Regions from separate parts of the Hoeflea prorocentri genome, predicted to be linked through region 1. Evidence: predicted binding sites of a transcription regulator. Region 1 holds the regulator's gene; the other holds the start of a gene.
What was found. The regulator PhoB, encoded in region 1, activates phosphate uptake and scavenging genes when phosphate is short. The targets are predictions, from matches to a motif close to TGTCATNNANCTGTCAT.
Positions count from the first base shown of each region.

Region 1 (4,480 bases):
CGCTGGTCGGTGGACTGGTCCTGACGCTGATGACGCTGCCGACCATCATCATTGCGACACGGGCGGCACTCAAGGCGGTCCCGCCGTCCATTCGCTCCGCAGCGCTGGGTGTCGGCGCCTCCAAGACGCAGACAGTCTTCCATCATGTCCTGCCACTTGCCGCGCCGGGCATCCTGACCGGTACGATTATCGGCCTTGCGCAGGCGCTTGGCGAAACGGCGCCGTTGCTGCTTATCGGCATGGTTGCCTTTGTTGTCGGCTATCCAGCCAGTCCCATGGATCCGGCCACGGCATTGCCGGTTCAGATCTTCATGTGGGCCAATGAGGCCGAGCGGGCCTTTGTCGAAAGGACATCGGGAGCGATCATCATTCTGCTCCTGTTCCTCGCCGTGATGAACATCACGGCCATTATACTGCGCAGGCGGTTCGAGCGCCGCTGGTAGGAGTGTCATCTGACGATTTGTTGGCGTGGCGCAGTTGCATGTGCCGCCCCTGACGGGCAAAAAGCCGATACAGTGGGGTTTTGAAGGATGAATATGATGTCGGAAGCAGCAGTAGAAGAGGCGGTTGGTGCAAAAACCGAACCGCAGCCGCCCATAAAGATGCAGGGCCGCATGGTGAGCGTCTTTTACAGCGGTTCCCAGGCGCTCTTTGATGTGGACCTCGATGTCAGGAAAAATCAGGTCACGGCCCTCATCGGTCCGTCTGGCTGCGGCAAGTCCACCTTCCTGCGCTGTCTGAACCGGATGAACGACACGATTGACGGCTGCGAGGTCAAGGGAAGCATCACATTGGATGGCGCGGATATCTATCATCCGGCCGTTGATGTGGTGGAGCTGCGTGCCAGCGTCGGCATGGTCTTTCAAAAACCCAACCCGTTTCCGAAATCGATTTATGAGAATATCGCTTACGGCCCGCGTATTCACGGCATGGCCAACAGCAAGGCAGGGTTTGACGAGATTGTCGAAACCAGCCTGCAAAGAGCCGGCCTATTCGACGAGGTCAAGGACAGGCTCAACGAACCGGGAACCGGCCTTTCCGGCGGTCAGCAGCAGCGTCTCTGCATCGCCCGCGCCATTGCCGTCAACCCGGAAGTGATATTGATGGACGAGCCCTGTTCGGCGCTCGATCCGATCGCCACGGCCAAGGTCGAGGAGCTGATCGACGAGATACGCCAGAACTACACAATTGTCATTGTGACCCACTCCATGCAGCAGGCCGCGCGCGTCTCGCAGCGCACCGCCATGTTCCATCTGGGCAAGCTGGTCGAGGTCGGCGACACGGACAAGATGTTCACCAACCCCGACGATCAGCGTACCCAGGACTACATCACCGGCCGCTTCGGCTGATCTTGAGCGGACAGGAACGATCATGAACGAAAACAATTCCAGTAATCAGCTCGCCGCTCACACGGTCTCGGCCTATGACGAGGATCTGCAGTTTCTCGTGCGCCGCATCGCAGAGATGGGCGGGATTGCCGAGCGTATGCTTGAGGAATCCGTCGCCGCGCTCGTCAATGGCGATGCCGCGCTCTCGCAAAAGGTCATTTCCGACGATCTGGTTCTTGACGATGCCGAGCGACAGATCGGCGAGAAAGCGGTTTTGATCATCGCCAAGCGTCAGCCCATGGCGGCGGATCTGCGCGACATTATAGGGTCGATCCGCATTGCCGCCGATCTGGAACGGGTCGGCGACATGGCAAAGAACATCGCCAAACGTGTGCTCGCCGTCCATGGCATGGCGCAGCCGAAGAAGCTGGTGCGCGGCCTCGATCACCTTGCCGAGCTGGCTCTAACGCAGCTGAAAGAAGTGCTCGACGCCTATTCGTCCCGCTCGCCGGAACTCGCCAGTTCCATTCGTCAGCGCGACGACGAGATCGACGCAATATATACGTCCCTTTTCCGTGAGCTGCTCACCTATATGATGGAAGATCCGCGCAACATAACCGCCTGTACGCATCTCCTGTTTTGCGCAAAGAACATCGAGCGGATCGGCGACCACGCCACCAATATTGCCGAGACGGTCTACTACATCAGCACCGGCTCGCAACTGTCGAACGAGCGGCCCAAGGACGATGAAACCACGTCTGTGGGCGCCGAGGAAGAGTAGGCTGGCGGGCCATCAGGCCCTGCCGCCGGAGACAAGACATGGGCATTGCACCGCAAATCACCGTCGTTGAAGACGAAGAGGCGCTGAGCGTCCTGCTGCGTTACAATCTGGAAGCCGAAGGCTACGAGGTCGATACCGTCCTGCGCGGTGACGAGGCGGAGATCAAACTGCAGGAGCGGGTTCCCGATCTTCTGATCCTTGACTGGATGCTGCCCGGCCTCTCAGGTATCGAACTGTGTCGTCGTTTACGTGTCCGGCCGGAAACCGAGCGCCTGCCGATCATTCTCCTGACCGCGCGCGGCGAGGAAAGCGAACGGGTGAGGGGCCTTGCCACCGGCGCGGACGATTATGTCGTCAAGCCGTTCTCAACGCCCGAACTCATGGCCCGCGTGCGCGCCCTTTTACGCCGGGTCAAGCCGGAGACGATCTCGACGGTTTTGAAGGCCGGCGATATCGAACTCGACCGCGAGACCCATCGCGTCTACCGACGCGGCCGCGAGATCAAGCTCGGTCCGACCGAATTCCGCCTGCTGGAGTTCTTCATGACCTCGCCGACGCGTGTCTTCTCCCGCTCGCAGCTTCTCGACGGCGTCTGGGGCCACGATATCTATGTGGATGAACGCACCGTCGACGTCCATGTCGGTCGCCTGCGCAAGGCCCTCAACCTTGCCAATATGCGCGACGTTATTCGCACGGTCCGCGGTGCGGGCTATTCACTGGAAACGTGAGCAGGACCTGTCACCGACCTCTTGGCGACGGCCGATTCCGGTCCGCTACCGCGTCAGGTCCTGTGCCAACATGAAGGCATTGCCGTCTGGGTCGTAGAAGGTCGCGGTGCTGACCATGCCTTCGACCGTATCGGTTGGTCCGTCGAATTTGACGCCAGCAGCCTCCAGCGCATTGCGCGCTGTTGTGATGTCGTCGATGCCGAAGACCGGAACGGCATTTCCGGGAACCGGTTCCGTCTGCTCGCCCAATCCCAGCGTAACGCCTTCCGTCATTGTCTTGACTTCGCTCCACCCGGCCTCGTCGATGTGATGTACCAGCTCAAATCCAAGCATGTCCTCATACCATTTCGCGCTCGCATGCCGGTCGCGGACCGACAGCGCAAAGGTGATTTCGTTATTCAGTTTTACGACAGCCATTGCAGTTTCCAGTTCAACTAAAATTATATATACTATACTTTATGGACATTGGTCGACTTGTCAATATTACATCCCGGTCATGGTCTTTGAGCATCCTCAAAGCGATGCATGACGGTGTGCCGGGGCGTCAGGCGCCGCTTCTTGTGGCGTCCGGTGCAAGCCGCACAGCCTTTGCAAGCAGCCTGGCGCATCTAGTTGAACTCGGGATTCTGGAGCGCAATCCCGGACATGGCCACCCGCTGAGACCGGAATTCAGGTTGACCGAGGAAGGAATGAGGTTTGCGAAGATGGCAGATATGATCGCCGGGGCTTTGCCGGATGAATCCGGACAGTCCCTGCTTCGCCGTACATGGACGCTTCCCGTCCTTGCCGTCAGCGGTCGGCCCCGCCGTTTCGTCGACATCAAGAGCGACCTGTCCCCCATAACCGACCGGGCGCTTTCCCAATCGCTTCAAAAACTGGAGGCGCGGCATTGGCTGCACCGCGAGATCGACATCGCATCGCACCCGCCGCGGCCGATCTATCAGGCCGCGAATGAGGGCATTGCAATCAGCAACGCGATCAGCGGTCTTCTGTGACCTGTGCGGGCCTTTCCCTCAATCGCGTGCGGCAGCAGCCGGGCTTGCCGGGTGCCCAGGATTCAAGCTCATAGTCGAACCCCGCCGCTTCCCAGACAGCATCGTCAAATGCCGTCGCGCATTTCAGGAGCGTACACACCTCTTCATCGCTGCACCCCATCTCCAGCCACCCGTCCTTGAGCGGGCAGGTCATGAACTGGACATCAAGGCATGTGTCGCTGATTTCATTGACCTGAGGCGAATAGGTCGCGCTGTCGGGGCCGAGAAAATACGTGTTGAGCATGCCCCTAAAATCCCGAGGCGCGAGATGCGCCAGCGACGCCCCGACCTCCAGCCCGTGCGCCCGGCTGGCGCTTTGCAAAACGCTGATGGCCTCTGCCTCGCCGCAACGGTGCGACAGTTCGCGAAATACGGCGAGGTAAATCCTGCCACGATCTTTCACCGCGCTGGCATGAAGCGCGTTGGTGCAACTCTTACTCATCCGGCGGCCACCGCTTCGATTTCCAGCAGCCAGGCTTCGTCAAAAATCCCGGCAATGATCACCGTCAAGGCCGGCTCATGCCCGCCGAGCACCGCTTTGCGCACGAGGCTGTTTTCGGCCCTGTATTTGCGGTCCGACAGATAGGTCGTGTGGCGGACGATGTTTTC
Region 1 covers NZ_JAPJZI010000001.1:3,735,824-3,740,303, reverse strand. The annotation lists gene pstA (phosphate ABC transporter permease PstA) at 1-443, shown strand, start outside; gene pstB (phosphate ABC transporter ATP-binding protein PstB) at 531-1,349, shown strand; gene phoU (phosphate signaling complex protein PhoU) at 1,372-2,109, shown strand; gene phoB (phosphate regulon transcriptional regulator PhoB) at 2,154-2,837, shown strand; gene OQ273_RS17500 (VOC family protein) at 2,883-3,254, opposite strand; gene OQ273_RS17495 (winged helix-turn-helix transcriptional regulator) at 3,341-3,832, shown strand; gene OQ273_RS17490 (L-2-amino-thiazoline-4-carboxylic acid hydrolase) at 3,816-4,313, opposite strand; gene OQ273_RS17485 (RidA family protein) at 4,310-4,480, opposite strand, start outside.

Region 2 (4,480 bases), 210 kb from region 1:
TTGCGAGCCTTGCCGCCCGCGCGGTGGCCGCCGGGGCGCTGGTGCTGGAAGTCAGCGAGAAAGTTCTTTCGGCAATCACACGGCGCGACAATCCCCAGATGGTCTGCGGCGTATTCGAGCAGCAATTTGCCGCACTTGCCGATCTGCAGCCCAAACAGGGCGAAACCTATGTGGCGCTCGACCGGGTACGCGATCCGGGAAATCTCGGGACTATCATGCGAACGGCCGACGCCGCCGGGGCCAGCGCCATCATCCTTGTGGGAGACTGCACCGACCCGTTTTCGCTTGAAACAACCCGGGCCACGATGGGCTCGGTCTTTGCGATACCGGTGGCACGCACCAGTGTCGAGGGGTTCCTGAAATGGTGCGACAGCGCCGAGGCCACACTCGTCGGAACGCATCTGGAAGGATCTGTCGACTACCGCACAATTGACTACGCGGCGCGCCCGGTCGTCCTTCTGATGGGAAACGAACAGGCGGGATTGCCGGAATCGCTTGCGCAGCGATGCGATAAGCTGGCACGTATTCCGCAGGCCGGTCGTGCCGATTCGCTCAATCTGGCGGTGGCGACCGGGGTTATGCTGTTTGAAGCCCGCAGGCACGCGCTGGAGGTTTAGAGCGTTTCTGGTTTAAATGGAGGCATTTGATGGTGGTAAACCGGTCCAGTCGGAAAGGCGCGTCGCGCAGCGCGATGTGGGGCATCGGGCAAGCGACGCAACGCTACCGATGGGCCGATTTGCCGCCACCCTCGAAAGGATTATCGTATTGAAATGCAGAGATGAAGGGGCCGGGCGATTTTGCCCTCTGACTGTGATGGCTCGCGCTTGTGGTGGGATGGCACCACGGCGCGCAACCCGCCTTGTCAGCGGCCAAAATCGCCACGGTCAAATGACGCCATTTAAACCAGAGACGCTCTAACATGAAAGCCGCACGGTCATTGTTCTCCCGCCCACGCTATGCGATGGCCCTGGTTGCGGTGCTCGTGGCGATTGACCAGTCCATAAAATGGGCCGTCGAGGAGTTCCTGCCGCTTCAGCAGATGGTCGATGTTCTGCCGTTCCTCGCCCTGTTCCACACCCGCAATGAAGGCATCGCTTTTTCGATGCTGAGCTGGATGAACGAAAACTGGCTGATTGCGCTGATGCTTGTGGTCATTGCATTCGTTGCGGGCCTTTGGGCGCGCAGCACGCCGCAGCGCTGGATCAGTCAGATCGGGTTCGCACTGATCGTCGCCGGCGCCATCGGCAATCTGATCGACCGCGCGAGCTATGGCTATGTTATCGACTACATCCTCTTTCATACGCACAATTGGTATTTCGCAGTTTTCAACCTGGCCGACACCTTCATCACGCTGGGCGCAGGCGCGATCATTGTCGATGAACTGTTCGGCAAATGGATTTACCCGCAGGAAACGGAAGAATCGGAACAATCCTAGAGAAGACGTGCCGGCGATTGCCGGCAATCGGAGGAAAAATCATGCAGGAACCGTTCAGAGCCATCGTCATTGATCGCGACGAAAACAAGGTTCAAAGTGTCGAAACCCGAGAGATCGGGCTCGACGATCTGATGGAAGGCGACGTCGTTGTGGAAGTCAATGCAACGACCATCAACTACAAGGATGGCCTTGCAATCACCGGCAAGGCGCCGGTGATACGGCGCTGGCCGATGATACCGGGCATCGATTGCGCCGGTACGGTTGTGCAATCGAGCCATGACGGTTTCAGCGCAGGCGATCAGGTCATTCTCAACGGCTGGGGCGTCGGTGAAACACATACGGGCACCTATGCGCGATATGCGCGCCTCAACGGCGACTGGCTCATCCGCCGCCCGGACGGCATCAGCGCGCTGGACGCCATGGCAATCGGCACGGCGGGCTATACCGCGATGCTTTGCGTCATGGCGCTTGAACGCCACGGCGTAACGCCCGGTGACGGCCCGGTTGTCGTCACGGGCGCCAATGGCGGTGTTGGGACAGTGGCGATCGCAATTTTGTCGAAGCTCGGTTTTGAGGTGGTCGCATCGACCGGCCGCACGTCGGAAACCGATTTTCTCACATCGCTGGGCGCATCCGAAATCATCGATCGCGCCGAACTGTCCGAGCCGGGCCGCCCGCTCGGCAAGGAGCGCTGGGCAGCCGGCATCGATTCGGTCGGCAGCCACACGCTTTCGAACGTCCTTGCGATGACCCGCTATGGCGGCGCGGTGGCCGCCTGCGGCCTTGCGCAAGGCATGGATCTTCCGGCCACTGTCATGCCCTTTATCTTGAGGGGAATCGCGCTTCTTGGCGTTGATTCGGTCATGGCGCCACGTGCTTTGAGGGAGGAGGCTTGGCAGCGCCTGGGTACCGATCTCGACCTGAGCAAACTCCACGCTCTATCGAAAACCATTGCATTTGATGATATTATTCCGACAGCAACCGACCTTATTGATGGAAAGATCAGGGGCCGCGTCGTTATTGATATGGAGAAGTGATTTCGAAAAAGGGTGGCATTAGTCCCGGACGGCAACTTATCATGGAAAAGCAGTGGTCGCATGTCACTGCATTGTCGTATTTTTCTGGTTTATGAGCGGCATGACTCGTTCACGGGATTAAATTGCCATGACATTGAACATGCGCGACACATTACCAGCCGGCGCATCACGGCCGGCACTCGAGATGATACAGGAAGAAACCGCCATATTGGGCCGGATTGGCGATCTTGAAACCCGCCTGGCGTGCACATCGGCTGAGATCGAGGCGGCCCAGGCCGTCCGGTTCAACGTCTTCGCCAAGGAAATGGGTGCAGTCCTTCCGCCCGACTCCATGCGCCGCGGACGCGACATCGATGCTTTCGATGCCGTGTGCGATCATTTGCTTGTTTTCGACCGTACAATTGTCGGCAGCTCGGAAGATCAAATCGTCGGCACCTATCGCCTGCTTAGGCAGGATGTTGCACGGGCAAATGACGGCTTCTACTCGACATCCGAATTCGCCATCGACGATATGCTCGCGCGTCACCCGGAAAAGCGCTTCCTGGAACTCGGACGCTCCTGTGTGCTGCCGCAATATCGCACCCGACGGACCGTCGAACTGCTTTGGCAGGGCAACTGGGCCTATTCTCTGGAGCACGGCATTGATGTCATGTTCGGCTGCGCCTCCATGCCCGGAATACGGCCCGAAGCCCATGCGCTGCCTTTGTCTTTCCTCTATCACAACCGGCTGGCAACGGGTGAATGGTCGGTCAGTGCCCGGCCGGAGCTCTATAACAATATGGACCTGATGCCGAAGGAGGCCGTCGACGCGCGCAGCGCCATATCCGCCCTTCCCCCGCTTCTGAAAGGCTATCTGAGGCTCGGCGCGGTGATAGGCGACGGCGCAGTGATTGACCATGCATTCGGCACGACCGACGTGATGGTGGTGCTGCCGATCTCGAAAATCGACAAGCGGTATCTGAACCACTACGGCGCTGACGCCAGCCGCTTCGCATCCTGATTTACGGATCGTTTCGGAAAATGGCGGGGGCCTTCGGCGCCCGCCTTCTTTTGCGTTGTCAGCTTCCGACGTTGAACGCGGCGATTGCCGCCATGTTGACGATGTCGGAATCGCGCGCGCCCATGGAGACGATCTGAACCGATTTGTCGAGACCGACAAGCAGCGGCCCGATGACGGTTGAACCGCCGAGTTCCTGAAGCATTTTTGTCGAAATGGACGCCGAGTGGAACGCCGGCATGACCAGAACGTTGGCCGGACCGGACAAGCGGCAGAACGGATATTGCCGCATGACATCGAGATTGAGCGCCACATCGGCCGCCATCTCACCGTCATATTCGAAATCGACCCGCCGGCGGTCCAATATGGAGACCGCCTCGCGCACCCGCTCTGCCCGTTCGCCGGGCGGGTGTCCGAAGGTCGAATAAGCGAGCATGGCAACCCGCGGCTCATAGCCGAGCCGCCGCGCCACGCCGGCTGCCTCTTCGGCGATGTCGGCGAGTTCTTCCGAATCCGGCATGTCAATCACGGCCGTGTCCGCAACCAAAACGGTCCTGCCGCGACACAGGGCCAGCGAGACCCCGATCACCCGGTGGCCGGGTTTGACGTCAATGCAGCGGCGGACATCGTCCAGCGCCGTTGAATAGTTACGTGTCGTGCCTGTCACCACCGCATCCGCGTCGCCAAGGGCGACCATGCAGGATGCAAAATGGTTGCGGTCGGTGTTAATCAGCCGCTGGCAGTCACGATAGAGATAACCCTTCCTCTGCAGACGCGCATAAAGATATTCGGTATAGGCCTCCACCCGGTGCGACACGCGGGCATTGACGAGTTCAAGACCGGGCTTGTTGAGATCAATGCCGGCTTGTTTGGCCACCTCTTCCATCTGCTCGGAGCGCCCGAGCAGAATGGCCGTACCCAGATTCTGGTTCACATAGGACACAGCCGCGCGCATGACCTGCTCTTCCTCGCCCTCGGCGAAGACAACACGGCCCTGCTGGCGGCGCACGC
Region 2 covers NZ_JAPJZI010000001.1:3,949,824-3,954,303, forward strand. The annotation lists gene OQ273_RS18580 (TrmH family RNA methyltransferase) at 1-617, shown strand, start outside; gene lspA (signal peptidase II) at 920-1,435, shown strand; gene acuI (acrylyl-CoA reductase (NADPH)) at 1,477-2,472, shown strand; gene olsB (l-ornithine N(alpha)-acyltransferase) at 2,612-3,472, shown strand; gene OQ273_RS18600 (NADP-dependent malic enzyme) at 3,531-4,480, opposite strand, start outside.
Region 2: a site for PhoB is predicted at 2,534-2,550, ahead of olsB (l-ornithine N(alpha)-acyltransferase). Genes of this name have one in related genera too.